3 regions of the Bacteroides graminisolvens genome follow, and region 3 is predicted to be linked to each of the others. Evidence: riboswitches for the same ligand, from Rfam matches in the RefSeq annotation. Region 3 holds a riboswitch; each other region holds the start of a gene.
The links. Region 3 has a riboswitch for cobalamin ahead of ACKPCE_RS08750 (TonB-dependent receptor plug domain-containing protein). Riboswitches for the same ligand answer to the same signal wherever they lie in the genome.

Region 1 (3,257 bases), 260 kb from region 3:
TTAGAGTTGACGGCAAAGTTCAGAGCCATAGGCTTGATCCTGCTTACTGTACTATACGAATGAGAGTTGTCGGCATCTCTCAAAGTCATAATGATGGTTTTTTGAAAAATAGTCATGTCCAGGTCGAATCCAAAAGACTCGGCAATTCGGGTGGTATTTCTCACAACACGCGAAGTTTGCACACCTACAGCCATTAAGGAGGTGGAGTAATCGGACAAAAACTTGGATAGTTCTTTCAGTTCGTGGTGAATGTCCATACAAAAATAAATGTGAAATATCAGTTCAGGCCGCAAAGTTACAAAAAAAACGAAGTTGATATACATACTTCTAGGTATTTGATATGTTTTAAGATAAAGTTATCTTTGTAGCATTGAATAACTAATAATTTGTCTGATGGAACACGAACATCACCACCATCATGATCATACTACCGTGATCACGTCTTTAAATAAGTTGTTTTTGATTGGTATCGGACTTAACATTGCTTTTGTCATTGCTGAGTTTAGCATTGGAATCTATTATAATTCGCTGGGACTTATATCTGATGCGGGACATAATCTGAGTGATGTAGCTAGTTTGATTCTGGCTATGCTTGCTTTTCGTCTGGCGCAAATCGCACCGAATGGAAGATACACGTACGGATATAAAAAGAGTACGGTGCTTGTTTCCTTGTTGAATGCTATTATTTTGTTGATTGCCGTTGGTATTATTCTGGGCGAAAGCTTGGGCAAACTTGTTAATCCGCAACCTGTAGAGGGTGTGGCTATTGCTTGGACGGCCGGTGTGGGTGTGTTTATCAACGGAATAACTGCCTGGTTGTTTATGAAAGACAAGGATAAAGATTTGAATGTGAAGGGAGCTTACATGCACATGGCTGCCGATGCGTTGGTTTCCGTAGGAGTTGTTTTCTCGGGGATACTTATTTCATACACCGGCTGGTCCATCATAGATCCCCTCATTGGTGTTGTCATTGCCTGTATTATTATTTATTCTACCTGGTCTTTGTTGCATGATAGCATTAGGCTGTCGCTCGACGGAGTTCCGGTAGGAACTGACGGAGAGAAAATCAGAGAGCAAATTATGGAAGTCGCTGATGTTGTAGAATGCCACCACTTGCACATCTGGGCCATAAGTACAACGGAAACGGCGCTGACTGCACACATTGTTATTGAAAACTTTAGCGTACTCGAAGTGGTGAAGAAAGAGGTGAAAACCATCTTGTTGAACTCCGGAATCAGGCACGTGACATTGGAGTTTGAAGATGTAGAAAACTCTTGTTCGGAGCACAAATGTTAAAAATACATTCTACCAGCTATTTGTGTTAATTAACAACAGATTGCTTTGCTTATTCATTCTTTTCCATATATTTGCATTCATGAATGGTTTATCGCTACTTTTCGGTAGCGGTAATTAAAAGGGAATCGGGTGTAAATCCCGGACAGTCCCGCTGCTGTGAAGCTTTATTTTCAACGTTTTGATAATTAATACCCCTTTAACCACTGGCCTTAGCCGGGAAGGTTTATCAAAACGGAAGCTAAGTCAGAAGACCTGCCATCTGTTTGAAGTCTATATTCTTCGTGGGTTAAGAGTATAGTACAAGATAAAATCAATTTAATATTTTACGTATGGAAAACATCAGGCCTCCGTTCAAGATTGACATTGCAGGTGCGTTTCTTTTGCCTCAGGCGTTGAAAGAAGCTCGCGAGCAATATCGGAATGAGCAGATTTCTTTGGTTACATTACGTGCTATGGAAGATGCTGAAATCCGCAATCTGGTAGAACGACTTAAGTCGGCGGGATTACAAGTAGTTACAGACGGGCGTTTTCGTAATGCCATGTGGCCGCTTGACTTTATGTGGAGTTTTGAAGGTGTACAACCCGTAAACGCTAAGAAGACCGGTATTTGTCTGAACGGAAGAATTGATTTTCATCACCATCCTGTTATCGATGATTTCATGTTTCTGACGGGCGTCACCGGGGGAGATGTAATTGCCAAACAGGTTTTGCCGGCACCTTCACTTTTGTTGTCTGAAGTGTTGAAAACAGATGCTGAGCAGTTGGACGTTTTTTATGAAGACAGAGAATTGTTAGTCTCAGATATAAGTGCAAGCTACTGTAAATTGATTCAGAAATTGTATGATTCGGGATGTCGGTACATACAGTTTGATGATTCTTCGAGGAGTGTCTGTGAAGAGGGTATTGCCTTGAATAATTTGGTTTTGGAAGCAATTCCGGCTGATTTGTATGTTTCATTTCATGCTTCTGTCGATATGTTATCGGCGATAAGAGGAGTGAAGGCTTTTTTCTTGGATTATGATGATGAATGTTGCGGGCGTACAAGTCTGCTGTGGTTCATCAAAGAACAGAAAGCTACATTCGGATTTATTCCGTCACATTATCCGATGCCCGATGAGCTGGATGAGATCTATGAAAAGATAGACGAAGTAACACCTTATATTGCACTAAACAGGTTAAGTTTATGTGTGCCTAATGCGCAGGTATTGCCCAATGAGGGGTATGAAACCGCGCTTAAGAAACAATGGACTACCATTGACATGGCCATGATAGCTGCTAAAAAGCTGTGGGGCCAGACCGAATGATTTCTTTATAACTAGTATATTTTCTAAGAAATAAACTCTGCCAAGTTTATTTAGGAAGCCCGGGCGAAGTGATTCGATCGGGCTTTAATCTTTCTCGGGCAGCCCGAAAAAAGTCTGTTTACTCTTTCATACAATCAAAAAAGAGTGCCTTGTTTAAGGGCACTCTTTGAAAAAAATACAAGTTAAATAAGAAAAACAACTATAACTTTGACGAAATGTATAACGGTTATATCTATTATGAATGTTTAGTTAAGGCATTCTGTTTTCAACTTTTCAATCCAGTTGTCAATACGCTGATCGGTCAAATCGTCCTGATTAACTTCATCAAGAGCCAGACCTACGAATTTGCCGTCGACTACAGAAATTGAAGAATCAAACGTATAACCGTCTGTTTCAGTTCTTCCGCAGAATGTACAACCGGTTTCTTTTAGTTCTTCGTATAGATTACCCATGCCGTTGCAGAATGTGTCACTGTATGAATCAGAATCACCACAACCAAATAACGCAACGAACTTGTGAGAAATACCGGCCGCTTTCAGTACTTTAACACCATCGTACCAGTCGTCTTGCAGTTCACCGTCACCCCATGTGGCCGATCCTAAAACCAACACATCATATTTGTTAACTAACTCTTCCGAAATCTTGGCTGCATCGTGT
Region 2 (3,257 bases), 640 kb from region 3:
TTGACCGAAGCGGTGAAACGGTTGTGCACATACTCTACATTCAAAGAACCGTAATGACTCTTCTCGGGTTTTAGTTCGGTACTACCTGCCGTAATGGTTTTGGTTTTAAAAGTATAATAATATAGTTCATCCAAGCCCGGTGCACGGAATCCCGCTGCGTATGAAGCCCTGAAATTAAAGTCGCCCAGACTATACATCAACGAAGCCTTGGGAGTAAAGCCGTTGCCCGCAGTTTCGTGGTGCGAATAACGAAGTCCCACAATGGCCTGCAGGTTCTTTAGTATATTGATTTCTTCCTGCCAGAAAGCCGCAGCGGTATATACGCTTTCGTCAACACTCGCATCGGGACGCTTCAACTCGTCGGTAACATACTCCAATCCCACAATGCTTTTAAAAGCATCCGAATGTTTGAAAACTCCTTTCAAATTGGCGTTGTAGTAGTTTTGTTTCTTGGTCATGCTCTCATCACCCTCCTTAAAATTGCCCGACTCCTTGAGGTATTTATAGTATGACACGTAGTTGTTTTTAGTCAGATCCAAGCTGAGGTATGATGAGTTACCCAGTAAATATTTGGCACCGGCACCCAAATTGTACGCATCGTATTTCATGTTGTAGGTGTAAGCACTGACGGGACGCTTCGTCATCCGGTCATAGTATCCGCCTTCGGCATACATGGATAAAGCCGCGGTAGGCGAGTAGGTAAATTTCTGATTAATCACATCGGAATAAAAAGCATTCACGGGTAACTTATCCGTCAGGTTACCATCCTCGTCGTACGAACTCAGCTTCCAGCTATCCGACTGCTGACGGGTGTATGAAGTGAACGATCCGAAGTTTCCGGTGTTAACATCTACATTGACACCCTGCGTAAACTGCCCGCGCTCCTCCATCTTCGTATTCGAAGTAACGGTAATCAAATTCTTGGGGTTGTCTGTAATGATGTTGATTACCCCGGCAATGGCATCGGAGCCGTAAAGAGCAGAAGCAGCTCCTTTCAAAACCTCTATGCGCTTCACGTTGTTCATGTTGATCTGACTCAGGTCGATGTTGTTCGATGTATCACCCGTCAGCTTCTTACCATTCACCAGAATGAGCACGTATTTGTTGCTCAATCCGTTCATCATCAGGTAAGACCCCATGGCATTGGTTGAAAAAGAAAGCGAAGGCTGAAGCATGGTCATGGCCGTTTGAAAATCGGTGATTCCGGCTTTCTTGATGTCGGCGGCACTCATCACTTCAATGGGTACGGGAGTGTCCTTTAACTTGTGATGCGTACCGGTACCCGTAACAACCACCTGATCGAGGTTGATGTACGCGTTCTTCAACTTTAGTACCAGATTGGAGTTGCTGCCCGATATTTTCCGACTAAGCGGAGCATAGTTTAAGCAGCTCACCCTGAGCACTTGTTCCCCTTCTTTCACATTACTGAGAGTGAATTCTCCTTTGGCATTGGTAGCACAACCGATAGTAGTTTGTTCCAAACGAACGTTGGCACCCCTCACGGGTAGTCCGTTTTCTGCGTCAATCACTTTTCCGCTCAGCGTTACTTGCGCGAACGAATTCATAACAATGCAACCTTCTACAAGGATTGCAAGCAGGCATTTTTTCCTCATTGATATATGATAAGTAGTTAATAAATAGCATTCCTGACCCCGGGATTGCTGTATTCATTATATTGCCTGGCAGGTTTCCTGACTTTCCCCTTGAAGAGCGCCTTCCCGTTTCATTATGCAATAAGAAACAGTGGCATGTGAGCGAGTAAGCTCTTCAGGTGATGCCCCGTAAGGGCAGGGGATTACAGTAGCGGGCACTGCTCCGGACTCTCACCGGATTCCCTTTTATGTAGCAAACAGGATGTTCGTTACATCACCAAAGCGCCGCAAAGTTATTAATTTATTTTATATTTGCATCTTATTAATTCAAATTGATAGACCAAATGAATGCCCATATATTGATAGGTGCCGCTTCTTCGGGCAGCGGAAAAACAACGCTCACGCTGGGTTTGCTCAGGCTTTTGAGTAAACGGGGGTATGCGGTGCAACCGTTTAAATGCGGTCCCGATTACATTGACACCCAGCACCATGCACTAGCTGCGGGATGCCCTTCGGTGAATCTGGATACATGGATGGCTTCCGAGGAACATGTGCGCGAGCTTTACAGCCGTTACGGAGCCAAAGCCGATGTTTGCCTCACGGAAGGAGTGATGGGGTTGTTCGACGGATACGATGGTATGAAGGGTAGTAGTGCTGCCATTGCCTCCCTGCTCCAAATTCCCGTGGTACTGGTTCTCAATGCCCGCTCCATGGCTTACTCGGTAGCTCCTATACTTTACGGATACAAACATTTCAATCCGACGGTGCGCATTGCCGGAGTCATCTTTAACCAAGTAGCCGGTGAAAGCCATTTCAGCTACCTGAAACAAGCCTGTACCGATGCAGGGGTTCATTGCTTCGGGTACCTTCCGAGACAAAAAGACATTGAGATTCCGTCGCGTCATTTGGGCCTTACACTCGATGAAAAATTCCGTTTCGAGGAGTTTGCCGACCGCATTGCCGCATCAATAGAACAGTACATACAGGTAGATGATTTGTTAAATATTTGCAGCAAAGAGACGGAAAACGTACAGCCCATATACGCACCCGTTTCGTCATGTTCTCCCCGAAAACTTAAAATTGCCGTAGCGCATGACGAAGCTTTCAATTTTACCTATCAGGAAAACATAAATCAGCTAAAAGAATATGGTAGCGTGGAGTTCTTTAGCCCGCTAAGGCACTTTTCCGTTCCTCTAAGCGCAGATCTCCTCTATCTGCCAGGAGGATACCCGGAATTCTTTTTAAGCCCACTGAGCGCAAATAAAAGCATGATTCAGTCCATTAGGGATTACGCGCTTTCGGGCGGACGGGTTTTGGCTGAGTGCGGAGGGATGATGTACCTGTGCAACTCCATAACGGGCATGGATGGCATTTCGTACCCCATGGCGGGGGTTTTAGACCAGGAAGCCACCATGGAGAACATGAAACTTCACTTGGGCTACCGGATGGGCGAGTACAACGGCGTAACATGGCGCGGACATGAGTTTCACTATTCAAGCCTGCGCAACCCCATGGAGAGTGACTGCCAGCTTTATTCGGCCCGAAACACGCCGGTAGACACAGCGCTGATACGCTACAAAAACGTTATCGCCGGCTACACGCACCTGTACTGGGGCGAGCAGTGCATTTTCGATTTATGGAAATAACCTAATCTGCATAAAATGA
Region 3 (3,257 bases):
TATATCGAGAGAGAGAAACTAATTACTCACTTGCAAATTTCACACGAGGGACTTGGCATATTTACGAAAGAGAAAAAGGAGATATTAGTGAATAATCTCTTTAATCAATATGCCAATTTAATATCAGACTCCAACTTATTAAGTTCAGAGGATGTCTTTACTATCAGCGAGTTACAGGTTATAACTGACTTTATTGGCAAAATGCAAAACAGGCCTATACAAAAGGAAGAGAAAAGAATGTCTGTAACTATTAACAAAAATGGTCGTACATTCACCGTTGAGTGCATTATATTTCAAGACTTGAGCTTTGAAATTTCTATTAATGATATCACAATGGAAGAAGAGCAAGTTAGGCTGAAAAGACAACTAACCCAAAACATAGCACACGAACTGAAAACCCCTGTGAGCAGTATTCAAGGATATTTGGAAACAATTGTTAATAATGATAATATTCCAGCCGACAAAATGAAGGTATTTCTGGAACGATGCTATGCTCAAAGCAACAGACTAACAATTTTGCTACGCGATATTTCTGTTCTCACGCGAATGGATGAAGCGGCCAGTATGATTGAAATGGAAAAAGTCGATATCAGTGCCATCGTAAATAATATAATTAATGAAGTTTCATTGGAGCTTGAAGAGAGGAAAATTTCTGTTATCAACTCATTAAAAAAGAATATCCAAATTCGTGGAAATTATTCATTGATTTATTCCATATTCAGAAACCTGACCGACAATGCAATTGCTTATGCCGGCAGTAACATTCAGATATACATAAACTGTTTCCGCGAAGACGAGAACTATTATTATTTTAGCTTCTCTGATACTGGTGTAGGTGTATCTCCCGAGCATTTGAATCGTCTCTTTGAAAGATTCTACAGAGTTGACAAAGGCCGCTCCAGAAAGTTAGGTGGAACCGGACTGGGTTTGGCCATCGTTAAAAATGCAGTAATCATTCACGGAGGAAGTATTTCTGCCAAAAACAGTCAGCAAGGTGGCCTGGAGTTTGTGTTCACTCTTGCAAAAGAAAAATAAAATAGCTGCATCATTCTTACTAAATACTAAATTATTCATATCTTTGCAACGCATAGGTTCGCTAATCTTTTAACAGAGATGCGATTAAAAGGGAATCAGGTGAAAGTCCTGAACAGTCCCGCTGCTGTAAGTTTCACAAAATAGCTGTTAGCAATACCTTTAGCCACTGGGAAATCCGGGAAGGCGCAAACAGTTGAAACAAGTCAGAAGACCTGCCGTGCGTAATTAATCACTGCTCTCGAGGAAAGAGCAACGAGCTTATGAAAATAAATAGTCTTTTGATTCGTAAATTTCTTCACGGTATAATAGTGGCACTAGTGTCGCTGTATGCTCAATCAAGCTTTGCCCAACAGCATAAGCTTGACACAACACGTATATACGCAATTCCGGAGATAACTATTTCAGAACCCTACCAAATAAGAGAAACCAGAGCCGCCATTCCGATACAGGTTATAACAGCAAAAGAGTTACGTAGTTTAAATGTATTACAGGTATCAGATGCGGTTAAACATTTGGCCGGTGTTATAGTAAAAGACTATGGCGGCATTGGAGGTCTAAAAACGATTTCACTCCGCAGTTTAGGAGCGGAACACACTGTGGTTTCTTATGACGGGGTGGCCATAAGCGATTGCCAAACCGGACAAATTGATATTGGCCGATTTTCACTTGATAACATTGACAGGCTTACCGTTAGCAATGGGCAAACTGATAACATATTCCAGCCGGCCAGATTATTCGCATCGGCCGGACAGCTCAATATTCAAACGCTAACACCTTCGTTCAAAAAAGATAAATCGACTAATGCCTATGTGTCGTTAAAATCAGGTTCATGGGGCTTAATAAATCCTTCGTTAAGAATAGAACACAAAAGTAGTGACAAATGGCTATACTCTTTTAATAGCGAATGGATGTCGGCCGACGGGAAATATCCCTATACCATGCATTATGGCAATAACAACGACAGCATTTCACAAGAAAAACGAAAAAACACAAAAGTAGAAAATCTGCGAATAGAAAGTGAATTGTTTGGGAATTTATCCGACAAAGAGCAATTACGTCTAAAAGCTTATTATTTTCAATCTTCGCGTGATTTACCCGGAGCTACTACCTTGTACTACGATTATGCTTCCCAGCATTTATGGGATAAAAATGTCTTTATACAAAGCAAATACAAGAAGGAATTAAACAACAGATGGGCGTTACAAGCATCTGCTAAGTGGAATTGGTCTTATCAACATTATCTGGATCCTGACTACAAAGGTATTAATGGTAAAACGGAAAACACTTACTACCAACAAGAATACTATGCTTCAACCGGAGTACTTTTCAGGGGTTGGAATCATGTCTCGTTATCACTATCAACAGATGGAAGCATTAGTACTTTAAACGCCAATCTCACCAACTTTGCTAAACCGACACGTTACGCATGGCTTACGGCATTGGCAGGAAAATACGTTACTGAACGCGTAACACTCACAGCATCATTACTAGCTACAGTCATCGAGGAAAGGACTCAAACAGAAGATGCCAACAGAAAATACAGAAAAATAAATCCAGATATAAGTTTATCATTTAAAGTGTTAAAAGAGGAAGAACTTCGCATTAGAATGTTCTATAAAAACAGCTTTAGACAACCAAGTTTTAACGACTTGTATTATGGAGAAATAGGAAATAGAGACTTGTCTCCAGAGAAATCTGCTCAATACAACATGGGAGTAACATATAGCAAAAAAATCAATCATTTTGTTCCATATCTATCGGCTACTATAGACGGTTACTATAACAAAATAAATGATAAGATCATTGCAACTCCAACAAAGAATATATTTATATGGAGTATGGTAAATCTTGGTAAAGTGGAGATCAAAGGCGTTGATATAACAACCAAAGTGGTATTACAGCCATCTGAAAATATCCGCCTCAATATTTCATGTAATCATACATATCAAAGAGCATTGGATATAACAAACCCAACCAATCATACCTACAAGAATCAGATAGCATATACCCCTCGGGTATCAGGATCGGGGCAGTTTGGTATCGAAACTCCGTTGATGAATTTGTCGTATTCATTGTTGTGGGTAGGCAAAAGGTATACCCTTGGACAGAATTTACCAGAAAACAGACTTGAAAGTTATCAAGATCATAGTGTTTCGTTAAGTAAAGAAACAAAGATAGCAAACACATTGGCGTCTTTCAATTTGGAATTGCTGAATCTGGCC

Region 1: linked by a shared signal. The riboswitch ahead of ACKPCE_RS09830 (uroporphyrinogen decarboxylase/cobalamine-independent methonine synthase family protein) and the one ahead of ACKPCE_RS08750 (TonB-dependent receptor plug domain-containing protein) in region 3 are both predicted to bind cobalamin.
Region 2: linked by a shared signal. The riboswitch ahead of ACKPCE_RS11775 (TonB-dependent receptor) and the one ahead of ACKPCE_RS08750 (TonB-dependent receptor plug domain-containing protein) in region 3 are both predicted to bind cobalamin.

The regions. Positions count from the first base shown of each region.
Region 1 is NZ_OY762556.1:2,383,529-2,386,785, forward strand. It holds gene ACKPCE_RS09820 (threonine/serine exporter family protein) at 1-257, opposite strand, end outside; gene ACKPCE_RS09825 (cation diffusion facilitator family transporter) at 394-1,296, shown strand; cobalamin riboswitch at 1,364-1,570, shown strand; gene ACKPCE_RS09830 (uroporphyrinogen decarboxylase/cobalamine-independent methonine synthase family protein) at 1,626-2,600, shown strand; gene fldA (flavodoxin FldA) at 2,846-3,257, opposite strand, start outside.
Region 2 is NZ_OY762556.1:2,763,553-2,766,809, reverse strand. It holds gene ACKPCE_RS11775 (TonB-dependent receptor) at 1-1,565, opposite strand, end outside; cobalamin riboswitch at 1,665-1,890, opposite strand; gene ACKPCE_RS11770 (cobyrinic acid a,c-diamide synthase CobB) at 1,937-3,238, shown strand; gene ACKPCE_RS11765 (cob(I)yrinic acid a,c-diamide adenosyltransferase) at 3,254-3,257, shown strand, end outside.
Region 3 is NZ_OY762556.1:2,119,310-2,122,566, reverse strand. It holds gene ACKPCE_RS08755 (two-component system sensor histidine kinase PhoR) at 1-1,035, shown strand, start outside; cobalamin riboswitch at 1,072-1,269, shown strand; gene ACKPCE_RS08750 (TonB-dependent receptor plug domain-containing protein) at 1,302-3,257, shown strand, end outside.